One region of the Variovorax sp. V116 genome, then DNA from elsewhere that is predicted to be linked to it. Evidence: predicted binding sites of a transcription regulator. Region 1 holds the regulator's gene; each other region holds the start of a gene.

Evidence for each region. The regulator sigma-54, encoded in region 1, starts transcription at its own class of promoters, with help from an activator protein. The targets are predictions, from matches to a motif close to TGGCANGNAANCTGCTTT.
Region 2: a site for sigma-54 is predicted at 2,013-2,030, ahead of adh (aldehyde dehydrogenase). Genes of this name have one in related genera too.
Region 3: a site for sigma-54 is predicted at 1,714-1,731, ahead of ACAM58_RS16485 (DUF2126 domain-containing protein). Genes of this name have one in related genera too.
Region 4: a site for sigma-54 is predicted at 2,226-2,243, ahead of ACAM58_RS30960 (PQQ-dependent methanol/ethanol family dehydrogenase). Genes of this name have one in related genera too.

What each region holds. Positions count from the first base shown of each region.
Region 1 is NZ_AP028661.1:637,576-641,785, reverse strand. It holds gene ACAM58_RS02975 (LysE family translocator) at 1-214, shown strand, start outside; gene ACAM58_RS02970 (phospholipase D family protein) at 225-1,829, opposite strand; gene ACAM58_RS02965 (RNA polymerase factor sigma-54) at 1,840-3,432, opposite strand; gene lptB (LPS export ABC transporter ATP-binding protein) at 3,450-4,210, opposite strand, start outside.
Region 2 is NZ_AP028662.1:159,753-163,962, forward strand. It holds gene ACAM58_RS26735 (MFS transporter) at 1-27, opposite strand, end outside; gene ACAM58_RS26740 (sensor domain-containing diguanylate cyclase) at 217-1,722, opposite strand; gene adh (aldehyde dehydrogenase) at 2,106-3,626, shown strand; gene ACAM58_RS26750 (hypothetical protein) at 3,757-4,197, shown strand.
Region 3 is NZ_AP028661.1:3,458,599-3,462,808, reverse strand. It holds gene ACAM58_RS16485 (DUF2126 domain-containing protein) at 1-1,641, opposite strand, end outside; gene ACAM58_RS16480 (DNA internalization-related competence protein ComEC/Rec2) at 1,782-4,210, shown strand, end outside.
Region 4 is NZ_AP028662.1:1,045,151-1,049,360, reverse strand. It holds gene ACAM58_RS30970 (IS1182 family transposase) at 1-717, shown strand, start outside; gene ACAM58_RS30965 (isoprenylcysteine carboxylmethyltransferase family protein) at 1,406-2,038, shown strand; gene ACAM58_RS30960 (PQQ-dependent methanol/ethanol family dehydrogenase) at 2,311-4,104, shown strand; gene ACAM58_RS30955 (high-potential iron-sulfur protein) at 4,115-4,210, shown strand, end outside.

The sequences.
Region 1 (4,210 bases):
GCCGCGCGAGGTGCCGCTGGCGCTGGCGCTGGCGGTGCCGGCGGTGATCTTCTGCATCGAGACCAGCTGGTATGCGGTCGTCGCGCTGGCGCTGTCGTCGGCGGCGCCGCGCTCGGCCTATCTGCGCTACAAGGCCTGGATCGACCGCGCGGCCGGCGGCGTGATGGTGCTGCTGGGCCTCAAGCTGCTGTCGGGCGTGCGCAGCAGCAGCTGAGCCGCGCGGGCTACAGCAGGCTCTCGGGCGTCAGCGGCGCCAGCATCTCGAGCATGGTGCGGCCCCAGAAATCGGAGTCGGGCTCCTCGTTCAGCACGGTGGTCCGGCCGGCCTCCTCCTCGCTGATCCACTCGATGCGCGCATTGCCGCTGTCCTTCGCAAAGCGCAGCCGGTAGGCGCCCTGCTGCTTCAGCACCTCGATGAGCTTGAGCGTCTGCTGCGCCATCTCGGGGCTGCGGATGAACAGGCCGATCTCGGTGTTGTGCGTTTCGGAGCGCGGGTCGAAATTCATCGAGCCGACGAAAAGAACCTGCCGGTCGATCACCGCCGACTTGGCATGCAGCCGCCCCACCGAAGTGCCGAACAGGCCGAGGCGCACGCTGCGCCGCGTGCGCGTGGTGCTCAGTTCGTAGAGCTCGGCGCCGAGCTCGAGCATCTCGGGCCGGTAGCGGCGGTAGGCCGTGTGGACCAGCGGCTCGTCGGTGGCGGCGAAGGAATTGGTGACGATGCTGATCTTCACGTTGCGCCGGCGGATTTCGCGCATCACTTCGAGCCCCGCCTTGCCCGGAATCAGGTAGGGCGAGACGATGGTCACCTCGGAGCGCGCGCGGCGCATCTGCTCGACCACGTTGTAGCGCACGCTGTCGACGTCGAGCAGCGGCACGCCGCCGTACGAGGCGGTCTTGCCGATCACGCGCTCGGGCGAATCGGCATACGCCTCGGCCAGCGTCCAGATCAGGTCGAGCTTGCCGGCATCCAGGTCTTCGGCGATCGGGCTGTAGCCGAGCAGGTCGTTGGGCGCGGGCCGGGGCGGCGGCGGCGTGGTGTCCGGGCCGGTGGCGGTGTCGAAGCGCTTCTGCAGCTCGTCACGTGTCAGTGTGCTGGCCACCACCGACCGGACCGGCCGCACATAGACGCTGTTCCAGTACTGGTCGAACAGCGCGCCCAGGCGCGGAATCAGCGCGCCGGCGACGAAGGTGTCGAGATCGAGAAAATTCTCGCCCGCCGTGCGCCTGAAATACTGGTTGCCGATGTTGCGCCCGCCCGCCACCGCCATCGCGCCATCGGCGATGAAGAGCTTGTTGTGCATGCGCCGGTTGACGCGGCTGAAGTCGAACAGCGAGGCGGTGAAGCGCCTGAGCAGGCTGCCGCGCCCGGCCGGAAAGGGATTGAACAGGCGCAGCTCGACATTCGGCGTGGCGGCCAGGCCGAGCAGCAGCTCGTCCTCGCCCGAAGTGTAGAGATCGTCCATCAGGAGCCGCACGCGCACGCCGCGCCGGGCCGCGTCGCGCAGCGTGCGCAGCAGGTAGCGGCCGGTCTCGTCGTTCTCGATCTGGTAGTACTGCACGTCGAGCGTGCGCTGGGCGCGCCGCGCGAGCTGGATGCGGGTGTCGAAGGCAAAGTCGCCGCCCGGCATCAGGCGGAAGCCGCTCAGGTCGGGGTCGGGCTGCGAGGCCTGCGCGATCTTGCCGAGCGCGGTGTCGGCCGAGGCGGCCATGGCCCGGGTGGCCGGGCGCGGCGCCTCGTCGGGCAGGGTGGCGCAGCCGGCGAACAGCAGCACCGCCGCCATGGCGAAGACCCATTGCCCACAGCGCGACAGCAGGCGACGGGCCATCGGCGGCTTTCTACAGCGCCTTGCGGAGGTTGGCGGGCGCGATGCGCAGGGCCTCGCGGTACTTGGCCACGGTGCGGCGCGCGCACTCGATGCCCTGCTCCTTGAGCATCTCGGAGATCTGGCTGTCGGACAGCGGCTTCTTGATGCTCTCGGAGCTCACGAACTGCTTGATCAGCGCGCGCACCGCGGTGCTCGATGCATTGCCGCCGGTCTCGGTGCCGAGCGCCGAGCCGAAGAAGTACTTGAGCTCGACCGTGCCGAAAGGCGTGGACATGTACTTGGCCGTGGTCACGCGCGAGATGGTCGATTCGTGCAGGCCGAGTTCGTCGGCAATCTCGCGCAGCACCAGTGGTCGCATCGCGAGCTCGCCGTGCACGAAGAAGCTCTTCTGCCGCTCGACGATGGCGTTGCTCACGCGCAGGATGGTGTCGAAGCGCTGCTGGATGTTCTTGATGAACCAGCGTGCCTCCTGCAGCCGCTGCGACAGCGCCTGGCTGCCCTCGCCCTTGTGCGACTTGAGCGCGCCGGCATAGATGTCGTGCACGCGCAGCCGCGGCATCACCTCGGGGTTGAGCATGACGCGGAACTTGGCATTGGTGCCGCGGCCGATCTTGGTGACGATCACGTCGGGAATCACGATGTTGCGCTCGACATCGACAAAACGGCGGCCCGGCTTGGGCTCCAGGCGCGAGATGACCTGCAGCGCCGAGCGCACCAGCTCTTCGTTGGTGCGCGTGAGCGTGGCCAGGCGCTTGAAGTCGCGCCGCGCGAGCAGCTCCATCGGCTGCTTGCAGATCGCGATGGCGGTCTTGCGCACCAGCGCCTGTTCCTCGGTCTCGCTTTCGCTGGCGAGCGCGCGCAGCTGGATGCAAAGGCATTCGCCCAGGTCGCGCGCGCCGACGCCGGCCGGCTCCAGGCTCTGCAGCAGGCCGAGCGCCACCTGGAAGTGGTGCACCAGCTCGTCGAACTGGTCGTTGTCGTCGCCCGCGAGGCCCGAGGCCAGCGCCGGCAGCGAATCCTCCAGGTAGCCGTCGTCGTTGAGCGATTCGATCAGGAAGCGCAGCGCGGCGCTGTCGTTCTCGTTCAGCCGCAGGCTCAGCGCCTGCCGGTGCAGGAAGGACTGCAGCGACTCCTGGCTGCGCGCGAGCTCAGTGGCGTCGGCACGCTCGTCGTCGCCCAGGTTGTTCTGGCGCGCGGGGGCATCGCTGCCCCATTCGCTGTCGTCCGGCGCCATGTCGACGGTGCCGTCGCCTTCCCAGTCGGGCTCGCGCTCGGTGGCGTCGGCGGCAGGAACCTCGGACTCGGCCGTGGAGGCGGTTTCGCTCGAAGTGCTGGTCGTGCTGCTGGCCGGGGCCGAGCTGAATTCGCCCTCGGCGGCTTCACCGGCCTCGTCGCGCGGCACCGGCGTGTCGATGGCGTCGAGCCCGAATTCCTCGCGCGCGGCTTCTTCCGCGGTGCGTTCGAGGAACGGGTTCTCGTCCAGCATCTGCTCCACTTCCTGGCTCAGTTCGAGCGTGGACAGCTGCAGCAGCCGGATCGACTGCTGCAGCTGGGGCGTGAGCGCCAGGTGCTGCGAAACGCGAAGGGACAGCCCTTGCTTCATGGAGACCGACTCCTCCCTTACATCCGGAAGTGCTCGCCGAGGTACACCCTGCGTACTTCGGCGTTGTCGACGATCTCCGAGGGTGTGCCTTGTGCCAGCACATGCCCGTCGCTGATGATGAACGCGTGATCGCAGATGCCCAGCGTCTCACGCACGTTGTGGTCGGTGATGAGCACGCCGATGCCGCGCTCCTTCAGGAAGCTGATGATCCGCTGGATCTCGATCACCGCGATCGGGTCGATGCCGGCAAAGGGCTCGTCCAGCAGGATGAAGCGCGGCTGCGTGGCCAGCGCGCGGGCGATCTCGACCCGGCGCCGTTCGCCGCCCGAGAGCGCGAGCGCGGGCGAATCGCGAAGATGGTCCACCCGCAGGTCGGCCAGCAGGCCGGAGAGGCGCTCCTCGATGCGCTGCTTGGTCAGTGGCGCGGGCTTGCCGCTGGCGTCGGGCTCGCGCTGGAGCTCGAGCACGGCGCGCACGTTTTCCTCGACCGTGAGCTTGCGGAAGATGGAGGCTTCCTGCGGCAGGTAGCTCAGGCCCATGCGCGCGCGCCGGTGGATCGGCATGTGGGCGATGGGCTCGCCGTCGATGGTGATCTCGCCCGCATCGGCCCGCACCAGCCCCACGATCATGTAGAACGAAGTGGTCTTGCCGGCGCCGTTGGGGCCGAGCAGCCCGACGACTTCGCCCTTTTGCACGTCGAGCGAGACATCCCGCACGACCTTGCGGCTGCCGTAGCTCTTCTGCAGGCCGCGCACCACCAGGCGGCTGCCCGGCGTGC
Region 2 (4,210 bases), on a different replicon from region 1:
GAAGGTCTTGCGTAGATCGTGGGTCAAATTTTGTCTCCTTGTACAGGGCAGCCAAGTACATTGCCGGCGCTCCTGTATTCAGTACACTGAACGACAATCAGTGTACTGAATCATCGCGGGTGGAATCAAGGGGCCAAGTACTGGGGTTTACCCTGCGTAGAGCCGCGGAAGGCTTCTTCGAAGCCGAGGGAAGGCGGGCTGAGGCTCAGACCCGCGTCACGCCGCCAGCGGCTGTCCGGTCGAGGCGCACACGCGGTTGCGCCCGCCCGACTTGGCGGCGTACAGCGCCTTGTCCGCGGACCGGATCAGTTCCTTGGGCTGGCCGCCGATGCCGGCCTGGGGACTGAGCGCATCCACGCCGGCGCTCAGCGTCACGAATCCGTCGGCGGTGCCCGCATGTTCGATCTTCAGCTCGCGCACGGCGCTGCGGATGCGTTCGGCCAGCATCACGGCGCCCGCCACGTCGGTGTTCGGCAGCAGCACCGCCAGCTCTTCTCCGCCATAGCGCGCCGCAAGATCTCCCGGGCGCCGCGACGCGACGCGCGCGATGGTGCGGCCGATGGTCTGCAGGCACTCGTCGCCCGCCGCATGGCCGTAGATGTCGTTGTATTGCTTGAAGCAATCCACATCCATCATGATCAGCGCCAGCGTGCTCGCGTTGCGCGCGGCGCGGCTGTATTCGCTGTCCAGCGCCACGTCGAACTGCCTGCGGTTCGCGAGCCCGGTCAGGCCGTCTTCCATGGCCAGGGTGTTGAGGGTCTTGTTGAGCGTTTCGAGCGCATCGCGCGCCTGCCGCAGCTCGGCCTCGGTGCGGGTCTGGAGCTGGAACTGCCGCACCAGGCGCCATCCGATGAAGCCGACGATCAGGCTCAGCAGAACGACGCCGCCCGAATGCCACAGCGTGTCGCGCCACCAGTTGGCCAGGATCTCGTCCTTGGACAGCGCCGCGGAAACGAACAGCGGGTAGTTGTCCAGGCGCCGGAAGCTGTTCAACCGTGTCACGCCGTCCTGCGCCGACTTGATGTAGGCCGTGCCGACCGGCCCATGCGCGGCGTAGGAGCGAAAGAGCTGGGTCTCCAGCATGTTCCGTCCCACCATGTCGGGGCTGTAGGGCCGCCGGGTCATCATGGTTCCGTTCTCGAGCACCAGCGCCACGGCGCCGGCCTGGCCGATGTCCAGGCTGTCGTAGAACCTGGAGAAGAAGTCGACGTGGATCGTCGCGAGCGCCACGCCGGCAAAGCTGCCGTCCGCATGGTTGATGCGCCGCGAAACCGGCACCAGCAGACGGCCGCTGGTACGGCTTTGAACCGGAATGCCGATGTGCGGTCCGCGCTCTGCGTGCGTGCGGTGGAAGGCGAAGTACTCGCGGTCCGCGTTGTTCAGGTTCTCCGGCCGCGTGGGGCGGGAGTTCGCAATCCAGTTGCCGTCCTGGTCGTAGATGTGCAGGCCGTCGAGCTGGGGGAGCTCGGCAACGCGCAGGGCCAGCAGCTGGCGAAGCCGCGCCACGTCGGATGGATCGGTGCCGTCGTGCTCCACGCGCTCGACCATGCCGACCAGCACGGTGTCGGCCTTCTTGATCGTGTCGTCGGCCTGCTGCGCCATGGCGCGCGAGAGGTTCGACGTGGCCACGTTCATCTGCTGGAGCTGGTCGGTGCGCGCCTCCCAGCTGTTCCAGAAGTCGATCGCCAGCAGGCTGAGGCAGACGACGGCCACGAAAGCCATGGTCCGGGCGGTGATGGAGGGTCCGCGAATCACTACGCGCTTTCGGGGCAAGGAAGCATGGCGGCGGAAGGAAGGATGGGGTGGCTCGCCGGAGGCGAACGCGGCCCCAATGTATCCGAATGCGACGCCCAGCGCGCATCCGGCAGCCGCTCGATCTTGTGTGCCAGCGGCGGGTGTCTTGTCCCGTTTCGTGACAGCTGCTCACCGCGACACGCAGCGCTGTTGCAGCCTGGCGCAGGAAATCGGGCCGATGCATGTGCCAGATCGGGCGAATGGCCTCCAGGACCGCGTGGCATGGCGCGTGCAATGCAGCACCCGGGACCGCGCGGCATCCGGCTTGCGCGGCCGCCTTCCACCCCTTTACCCGACGGAGACAAGAGACCATGCAATACGCGAGCCCCAACACCCCCGGTGCCAAGATCGACTTCAAGCCGGCCTACGACAACTTCATCAACGGCAAGTTCGTGCCGCCCGTGAAGGGCCAGTACTTCGACGTGATCACGCCGATCACCGGCAAGCCCTACACGCGCGCCGCCCGCTCGGGCGCGGAGGACATCGAGCTCGCGCTCGACGCCGCCCACGCGGCCGCGGGCCAATGGGGACGCACCTCGCCGGCCGAGCGCGCCAACCTGCTGCTGAAGATTGCCGACCGCCTGGAGCAGAACCTCGAGCTGCTCGCCTATGCGGAAACCGTGGACAACGGCAAGCCGATCCGCGAGACGCTCAACGCCGACATTCCGCTGACCATCGACCACTTCCGCTACTTTGCCGGGTGCCTGCGCGCACAGGAAGGCGCGCTGAGCGAGATCGACGAGAACACCATCGCCTATCACTTCCATGAGCCGCTGGGCGTGGTGGGGCTGATCATTCCGTGGAACTTCCCGATCCTGATGGCCGCGTGGAAGCTCGCGCCCGCCATTGCCGCGGGCAACTGCGTGGTGCTCAAGCCCGCCGAATCCACGCCCGTGAGCATCATGGTGATGGCCGAGCTGCTGGCCGACCTGCTGCCGCCCGGCGTGCTCAACATCGTGAACGGCTACGGCCGCGAAGCCGGCATGGCGCTGGCGGGCAGCAAGCGCATCGCGAAGATCGCCTTCACGGGCTCCACCGCCACCGGCCGCGTCATCGCGCAGGCCGCGGCCGGCAACCTGATCCCGGCCACGCTGGAGCTCGGCGGCAAGAGCCCCAACATCTTCTTCGAGGACATCGCCGACGCGGACGACGACTTCTTCGACAAGGCCATCGAAGGCCTGGTGCTGTTCGCCTTCAACCAGGGCGAGGTCTGCACCTGCCCGTCGCGCGCGCTGATCCAGGAATCGATCTACGACAAGTTCATGGCGCGTGCGCTCGAGCGCATCAAGGCCATCAAGCAGGGCCATCCGCTGGACACCGACACCATGATGGGCGCGCAGGCCTCGGCCATCCAGATGGACAAGATCATGAGCTATCTCGCGCTCGGCAAGGAAGAGGGCGCGCAGTGCCTGACCGGCGGCGGCCGCGCGCAGCTCGGCGGCGAGCTGGCCGGCGGCTACTACATCGAGCCCACGCTGTTCAAGGGCCACAACAAGATGCGCATCTTCCAGGAGGAGATCTTCGGCCCCGTGCTCGCCATTGCCACCTTCAAGACCGAGGCCGAGGCGCTGGAGATTGCCAACGACACGCCCTACGGCCTGGGCGCCGGCGTGTGGACGCGCAACGGCAGCACCGCCTACCGCATGGGCCGCGCCATCCAGGCCGGCCGCGTGTGGACCAACTGCTACCACGCCTACCCCGCGCACGCCACGTTCGGCGGCTACAAGGAATCGGGCATCGGCCGCGAGACGCACAAGATGATGCTCGACCACTACCAGCAGACCAAGAACCTGCTCGTGAGCTATTCGCCGAAGAAGCTCGGCTTCTTCTGACGGCACGGCGGCGCCCGAAGATGACGGCGCTGTAATCCGGCCGACGGGAAACCGTCGGCCTGGATGGCTAGAGTGGCATGCATGCCCGTCGAATACGGACAGGCATTGCTGCTCTATCTACAATCCTCGCATGCACCGGGTTCGCCTCTTCGTCCTCTGGATCGTGATGTTTGCCGTGCCCTTCCAGGCGTACGCGGCTGCCGCCATGGTCTTTTGCGGACCGGGCCATGAGGGTGCTGCCCTGGCTGCTGCGGCAGCCGCCGCGCCGGCCGAAAGCCATCGGCATGCGCAGCAGGCGCACGGCGATGGGCATGCAGGCCATCAGCACCACGAAGCTGCCGCGCAGGACGCCGGGACATCTTCCGGCGACCAAAGCGCTCACGCCGACACCCACGCGTCGCCCGATGGCATGCACAAGTGCGGCACCTGCGGCGCCTGCCACGCCACCGCACTCACCAGCACGCTGGAACTGATCGTGTTCCAGGGCCTTCCCCGCGCCGACCTCGCCGAGCCCGCCAGCACGGTGGCCACGGTCGCGCCGCGCCTTCTCGACAAACCTCCTCGCGCCTGAAGCGTTCGTGCGC
Region 3 (4,210 bases), 2.6 Mb from region 1:
GGGCTGCGAATCGAGCGGCAGGCGGTAGCCCATCGGCGAATCGCCCGGGATCAGGTAGAGCCGGTCGTCGCGCAGGAACCAGGGGCCGGTCTTCCAGCCCGGGCCTTCGAGCGCGGGCGCGTCGGCATCGGCGTTGGCGGGTTCCAGCGGCAGCATGTAGCCGATGACCGCGTCGAGCTTCTGCGTGAACACGCGGCGCAGGCGGACGCGCTCGAGCTCGTCGTCGAGCTTCGACTCGAAGGGGTCGACGTTGACCGGCAGGCGGCGTTCGCGCCAGAGGTAGTAGTAGACGTCTTCGTAGCCGGGCTGGACGTAGCGTTCGGTGATGCCGAGCTTGTGCGCCAGCACGGTGGTGAAGCGGCGCGCGTCTTCGCTCGTGTAGTGCGTGGGCACGCGCTCGTCGGCGAAGAGTTCGGGGTCGTGCCAGAGCGTCTGGCCGTCGGCGCGCCAGAAGATCGACAGCGCCCAGCGCGGCAGCTGCTCGCCCGGGTACCACTTGCCCTGGCCGAAATGCAGGAAGCCGCCCTGGCCGTACTCGGCGCGCAGCTTGTGCACGAGCTCGGTGGCATAGCCGCGCTTGGTGGGGCCGAGCGCATCGGTGTTCCACTCGGGCGCGTCGCGGTCGCTGGTGGCCACGTAGGTGGGCTCGCCACCCATCGTGAGGCGCACGTCGCCGGCTTTCAGCCGCGCATCGACCGCGTCGCCGAGCGCGAGCACCTCGGCCCATTGCTCCTCGGTGTAGGGCTTGGTCACGCGCGGCGATTCGTAGATGCGCGTGACCTTCATCTCATGGCCGAAGTCGACCTCGGCTTCGTCCACCCCGCCTTCGATGGGCGCGGCGCTCGAAGGCGTGGGCGTGCAGGCGAGCGGGATGTGGCCTTCGCCGGCCAGGAGGCCCGAGGTGGCATCCAGGCCGATCCAGCCCGCGCCGGGCAGGAAGACCTCGCACCAGGCGTGCAGGTCGGTGAAGTCGACCGTGGTGCCGCTCGGGCCGTCGAGCGCCTTGACGTCGGGCGTGAGCTGGATCAGGTAGCCCGAGACGAAGCGCGCGGCCAGGCCGCAATGGCGCAGCAGCTGCACCAGCAGCCAGCCCGAGTCGCGGCAGGAGCCGCTGCCGCTGGTGAGCGTTTCTTCCGGCGCCTGCACGCCGGGCTCCATGCGGATCAGGTAGTTGACGTCCTGCTGCACCTGCTGGTTGAGGCCGACCAGGAAGTCGATGGTGCGCTGCTCCTTGCGCTCGATCTTGTCGAGGTAAGCCGCCAGCAGCGGCGTGGGTTCCTCGGTGACGAGATAGGGCGCGAGTTCCTCGGCCTGCGAGGCGGTGTACTTGAACGGGAAGTTCTCGGCCTGCGGCTCGAGGAAGAAGTCGAAGGGGTTGTAGACCGCCATCTCGACGACCAGGTCGACCGTGACCTTGAACTCGCGCGTCTTCTCGGGAAACACGAGCCGCGCCTGGTAGTTGGCGAACGGGTCCTGCATCCAGTTGACGAAGTGCTCGGCCGGCTCGACCTGCAGCGAATACGAGATGACGTTGCTGCGGCAGTGCGGCGCGGGGCGCAAGCGCACGACCTGCGGGCCCAACTGCACCAGGCGGTCGTATTTGTAGTGGGTGACGTGGTGGAGTGCGGCGTGAATGGACATGCGTTTTGTGTGCAGTACTGCGAGATTGCATCGAAAAGATGTCTCTTGTGAGACGCATACTAGCCCAGAAGCAAAGCAATTAACGCGCCACTGAGCGCGAGCATGGGGAGGGTTTGCATCATGTGTTCTGGAGTTGGCCGGTGAGGCCGGCACGTGCCGCGGCGGCGTCGTGGGCCTTTGCTGCGCTGGGCGGATCGCTGCTCGGCGCGGCCTTGCAACTGCAGCAGCCGCGGCTGTGGAGCGCGGGTGCCTATGCGGCGCTGCTCTTCGCGGGCCTTGCGGGGCTGGCGGCACTGTCGCGCCGATGGCGATGGCCGCTTCGTGCGTGGCGCATGCCGGCAGGGCTTGCGATGGCCCTTGCGCTGGCCTGCGGTGCGCTTGCCGCCGGCGGGCTCGCGGGCTGGCGCGCGGCGGTCTACGCAGCGGGCGCGCTCGACCCGGCCCTCGAAGGCCGCGACCTGCAGGTGGTGGGCGTGGTCGCGCAGATGCCCCAGCGCAACGAGGGCGGCACGCGCTTTCGGCTTGATGTGGAGTCGGCGCGCTGGGCGGATGGGCGCGCCGGGGCTGCGCCACGCGTTCCGGCGCGCATCGCGCTCGGCTGGTACCGCGAGGACAGCTCTCTCTGGGGGCGCGCGACGGAAGGCCGAGCCACGGCCGGCGACGCGGCCGCGCTGCATGCGGGCGAGCGCTGGCGCCTCACCGTGCGGCTCAAGGCGCCGCACGGCAATCTCAATCCGCACGGCTTCGACAGCGAACTGTGGCTCTGGGAGCAGGGCGTGCATGCCAGCGGCTATGTGCGAACCGGCGCCCGCGATGCCGCACCGGCACACCTGCAATCCACATGGCTGCATCCGATCGAGCGTGCGCGGGAGGCGGTGCGCGATGCGGTGTTCGAGCGCGTGGCCGACGCGCGGCAGGCCGGCGTCATCGCCGCACTCGTGACCGGCGACCAGGGCGCCATCGACCGCAGCGACTGGGATGTGTTCCGCGCCACCGGCGTGGCCCACCTGATGTCGATTTCGGGGCTGCACATCACCATGTTCGCCTGGCTTGCCGCGCACGCGGTGGGCGCGCTGTGGCGGCGCAGCGGCCGGCTGATGCTGCGCGTTCCCGCGCCGCAGGCCGCGCTGGCCGGTGGCGTGCTGCTGGCCGGGCTCTATGCGCTTTTCAGCGGCTGGGGCGTGCCTTCGCAGCGCACGGTCTGGATGCTCGCGACCGCGGCGCTGCTGCGGCTCACGGGGCGGCGCTGGCCATGGCCCCATGTCTGGCTGCTGATCGCGGCGGTGGTGGTGGCCGTCGACCCGTGGGCGCTGATGCAGGCCGGTTTCTGGCTCAGCTTCGTGGCGGTCGGCATCCTGTTCGCGACCGGCTTCATGCGGCCGGCCGAGGAGGCGGCGGGCCGGTCGGCCCGGCTGTTGGCCTTCTTCCGCGAGCAGTGGGTGATCACGCTGGCGCTGACGCCATTGAGCCTGCTGCTTTTCCAGCAGGTGTCGGTGGTGGGGCTGCTGGCCAATGCGGTGGCGATCCCCTGGGTCACGCTGGTGGTCACGCCGCTGGCGATGCTGGGGGCGGTGGCGCCGCCGCTCTGGGATCTTGCCGCCTGGGCCGTGCAGGCGCTGGCCCTGCTGCTGCGCTGGCTGGCCGCACTGCCGTACGCCACGCTCTCGATGGCGGCGCCGCCCGTGTGGATGGCGGCCTGCGGCGTGGCGGGCGGCGTCCTGCTTGCGATGCGGCTGCCGTGGTCGCTGCGCACGCTGGGCCTGCCGCTCCTCTTGCCGGTGCTGCTCTGGCACGCGCCCCGGCCGGCCGCGGGGCAGTTCGAGCTGCTGGCTGCGGACATCGGGCAGGGCAACGCGATCCTCGTGCGCACCGCAACGCACAGCCTGCTGTACGACGCGGGTCCGCGCTACAGCCTCGAGAGCGACGCCGGCCACCGCGTGCTCGTGCCGCTGCTGCGCGCCTTCGACGAGCGGCTGGACATGCTGGTGCTGAGCCACCGCGACAGCGACCACACCGGCGGCGCGCCCGCGGTGCTCGCGATGCAGCCGCAGGCGGCGCTGTCGAGCTCGATCGAAGCCGCGCACCCGCTGCAGTCGGTGCGGCCGGCCCGGCGCTGCGAGGCGGGGCAGCGCTGGAGCTGGGACGGCGTGGATTTCGAGATCCTCCATCCGGCGGCGGGCGACTACCTGTCGTTCACCAAGCCCAATGCCATTTCTTGCGTGCTGCGCATCGCCAACGGCGGCGCCACGGTGCTGCTGGCCGGCGACATCGAGCGCCTGCAGGAGGCGGCGCTGGTGTCGCGCGCGGCCGACCTGCGCGCCGACGTGCTGCTCGCGCCGCACCACGGCAGCAAGAGCTCGTCGAGCGCCGCGTTCCTCGAGGCGGTGCGCCCGCGCATCGCGCTGGTCCAGGCGGGCTACCGCAACCGTTTCGGCCATCCGGCCCCGGAAGTGGTCGAGCGCTATGCCGCGCAGGGCGTGAAGCTGGTCGAGAGCGTGCCTTGCGGCGCCGTGCTGTGGCGCAGCCGGGAACCGGGCGAAGTCGGCTGCGAACGGGAGCGCAATGCCCG
Region 4 (4,210 bases), on a different replicon from region 1:
GGCCTGGTGGGCTACAACGTGCAGACGGCGGTCGATGCCAAGCACCATCTCATCGTGGCACACGAGGTGACGAACATCGGCAACGACCGGGCCCAGTTGAGCAAGATGGCCAAGGCGGCACGTGAGGCGATGGACACGAAGAAGCTGCAGGCCTTCGCCGACCGTGGCTACTTCAACGGCACCGAGCTCAAGGCCTGCGAGGACGCGGGCATCACGGCCTTCGTGCCCAAGCCCATGACCTCGGGCGCCAAGGCTGCGGGTCGCTTCGACAAGAGCGACTTCATCTACATCGCGAAGGACGATGAGTACCAGTGCCCTGCGGGCGAGCAGGCCATTTACCGGTTCAGCACGCTGGAGAAGAACGGGCTCAACGCGCATGTCTACTGGACCAGCGCCTGCCCCACATGCGCGATCAAAGACCAATGCACGACAGGCGACTTCCGACGCATCCGCCGATGGGAACATGAAGAAGTACTCGAGCGTGTGCAGCAGCGCCTGGACAAGAAGCCCAAGGCCATGACCTTGCGACGGCGCACCGTGGAGCATGTCTTCGGGACGTTGAAGCACTGGATGGGCTCGACGCACTTCCTGACGAAGACGCTGGCGCATGTGGGCACCGAGATGAGCCTGCATGTGCTGGCTTACAACCTCAAGCGAGTGATCGCCATCCTGGGAATGAGAAGAATGATGAAGGCGGTGCGGCTGGTGGGGCCATGAGCCTCTTTACGGCGCTTCAACGGGTGCAGAGGGCCGCTGGGCTTCAAATCCATTCGTGCCCGTCTACGACGACTGGATGGCCTGCGAGGCTGGCGGTTGCCCTCGTGACGCGGATGCTCGGCATACTGGAGCGCCGAGAGCGTTTCCACACAACCTCGGCCGACTGTAGCCGCTGGTCCCCTGCGGCTGCCATCGAGGAACGCCGCAACTTTCTCGGCCAATGCAGGGTCGGAAGACCGTATCGCCAAGGTTGCGGGTTGGTCAGCGATTGGGTCAACAGTAACGAATTGCCCGGGCTCGCCGCGAAGAGACAGCGTCAGTTCGGTCCACTCCTCATCGTCTGGAGTTCGGCTGTTTCCGTCAGAGTCGATGTTGCAGTCGGGTCCCCACAGATACGCCGCGAGTTTCCAGTACGCAGGGCGCCGCGCCGCGGCGCTGACATGTACAACGTGAGTTGACGAGGAGGGACTTGAGGTCACGTCATCAATTTCCGGTGGTGGTCGCGAAAGTCCGGACGGTCGACCCCGGGCTGACAGTGAGAGGCTCCTGACCATATCTTTCCGATTTCGTAGATGCATCAGCGTGCCATCGTACTTGAGCCGCCTGTTGCGCGATGGAACGCCGGACATACCATTCACTGTCTATGGATCCGCTCCACAAGAAAGCCATCACGCAAGGAGTTGCGGGAATGGCCGTTCTCGTTGCCTTCGTCTTCTTGCCCACGGGCACGTGGCAATACTGGCAAGGCTGGCTCTTTGTCGCCGTCTTTTCTCTCTCGACCATCGGCTTCACTGTCCATCTTGCCCTCCACGACAGGCCGCTGCTCGAGCGCCGCATGAATGCCGGACCGCAGCATGAGAAAGAGTGGCCGCAGAAGATCATTGTGTCGCTCATCATCCTCGCGTTTTTCATCTTCATCATCCTGCCCGCACTCGATTACCGATTTGGCGTCTCGCCGGTTCCCGCTTATATGTCCCTTGCAGGGAACATCGTGATCGTGGTGTCCTTCCTCTTTATTTTCTGGGTGCTGAAGGTCAATAGTTATGCAGCAGCCAACATCAGCGTCGCGGGCGACCAGAAGGTGATCGACAGCGGCCCCTACGCCCATGTGCGTCATCCTATGTACGCTGGCGCGCTCTGGCTTTTCATCGGCATGCCGCTCGCACTCGGCTCGTGGCTCACGATCTGCCTCCTCCCGCTCGTCCTGCCGGTGCTGATCTGGCGACTTCTTGATGAGGAAAAGATCTTGCGCCGTGATCTTCCCGGCTACAACGAATACGCAAGCCGTGTGCGTCATCGCCTCATTCCCTATGTCTGGTAGGTAGCCGGGCGGCCTTGGCGCTCAATCGGCGGCCATTGCGCGGCCGGCGCCTTCCGGCGATTCACTGCGCCGTGATGCAACGGTTGCGCCCCGCGCGCTGTTCGACCTTGTAGCAATGCAGCGGGAAAACCCGCGCCCCACGGCCCGCGCGATGCGCGCAAGAGCCCCTGGAAGCCCGCATCGCGCGTGGCATGGAGATTGCCCTTGACTCCCGTGAAGGCATGCCCGCATGGCACGCCCGAGCCGCTATCCACACCCACGAGGAGACATCCATGCAATTGAAGCTCTTGAACGCGCTCATGGCCATCGGCCTGGCCGCGGCCGGCAGCGCCGGCGCGCAAGTCACGGACAAGATGATCCAGTCCGAAGCCACGGCGAACGGCAACGTCCTGACCTGGGGGGTCAATACCCAGGGCCAGCGCTACTCGCCGCTGAAGCAGGTCAACACCGGCACCGTGTCCCGGCTCGCGCCGGCATGGGCCTTCTCCTTCGGCGGGGAGAAGCAGCGCGGCCAGGAGGCGCAGCCCGTGATCCACAAGGGCAAGATGTTCGTGACGGCCTCGTACTCGCGCATCTACGCGCTCGACGCCACCACCGGCAAGAAATTGTGGAAGTACGAGCACCGCCTGCCCGAGGGCATCATGCCCTGCTGCGACGTGGTCAACCGCGGCGCGGCGCTGTACGACAACCTGGTGATCTTCGCCACGCTCGACGCGCAGCTGGTGGCGCTCGACCAGAACACCGGCGACGTGGTCTGGAAGGAGAAGATCGACGACTACGCGGCCGGCTACTCGGCCACCGCGGCGCCGATCATCGCCAACGGCCTGATCCTCACGGGGGTGTCGGGCGGCGAGTTCGGCATCGTCGGCCGCGTCGAGGCGCGCGACGCCAGGACGGGCAGCATGGTGTGGTCGCGCCCCACGGTGGAAGGCCACATGGGCTACACCTACGACAACGACGGCAACAAGAAGGAGGCGGGCGTCTCGGGCACGGTCAACAAGAGCTGGCCGGGCGACCTCTGGAAGACCGGTGGCGCCGCCACCTGGCTGGGCGGCACCTTCGATCCCAAGACCGGCCTGGCCTACTTCGGCACCGGAAACCCGGCGCCGTGGAACAGCCACCTGCGCAAGGGCGACAACCTGTTCTCGTGCTCGACGGTGGCCATCGACGTGAAGACCGGCCAGATCAAGTGGCACTACCAGAACACGCCCAGCGACAGCTGGGACTTCGACGGCGTGAACGAGTTCGTCACCTTCGACATGGACGGCCGGCGCGTGGGCGGCAAGGCCGACCGCAACGGCTACTTCTACGTGAACGACGCCACCACCGGCCAGCTGCTCAACGCCTTCCCCTTCGTGAGGAAGACGACCTGGGCCAACGGCATCGACCTGAAGACCGGCCGCCCGAACTACGTGGCCGAGAACCGCCCGGGCGATCCCGTTGCGGGCGGCGACGGCAAGAAGGGCAGCTCGGTCTTCGCGGCGCCTGGCTTCCTGGGCGGCAAGAACCAGATGCCGATGGCCTACAGCCCCGACACCAAGATGTTCTACGTGCCCGCCAACGAATGGGGCATGGACATCTGGAACGAACCGGTGGCCTACAAGAAGGGCGCGGCCTATCTCGGCTCGGGCTTCACCATCAAGCCGCTCAACGAGGACTACATCGGCGCGCTGCGCGCGATCGATCCCAAGAGCGGCAAGATCGCATGGGAGATCAAGAACGGTGCGCCGCTGTGGGGCGGCGTGCTCACCACTGGCGGCAACCTGGTGTTCTGGGGCACGCCCGAGGGCTACCTGAAGGCGGCCGACGCCAAGACCGGCAAGGTGCTGTGGGAGTTCCAGACCGGCTCGGGCGTGGTCGCGCCGCCGGTCACCTGGCAGCAGGGCGGCGAGCAGTACGTGGCCGTGGTCTCGGGCTGGGGCGGCGCGGTGCCGCTGTGGGGTGGCGAGGTGGCCAAGAAGGTCAACCTGCTGGAGCAGGGCGGCATGGTGTGGGTCTTCAAGATCCCTTCCGCCGGCAGCGCGCGCACCGCCCGCGCGGGCGAGGCCCGCGTGGCGTCCAACTGAAGGAGGCGGCATGACGGATCGCAACAGCGAAGGGCGCCGCGGCGCCTCCCGCCGGGAGTTCGTCGGCCGCGCGGCCGGCGGCGCCTGCCTGCTGGCAGTGCTGCCG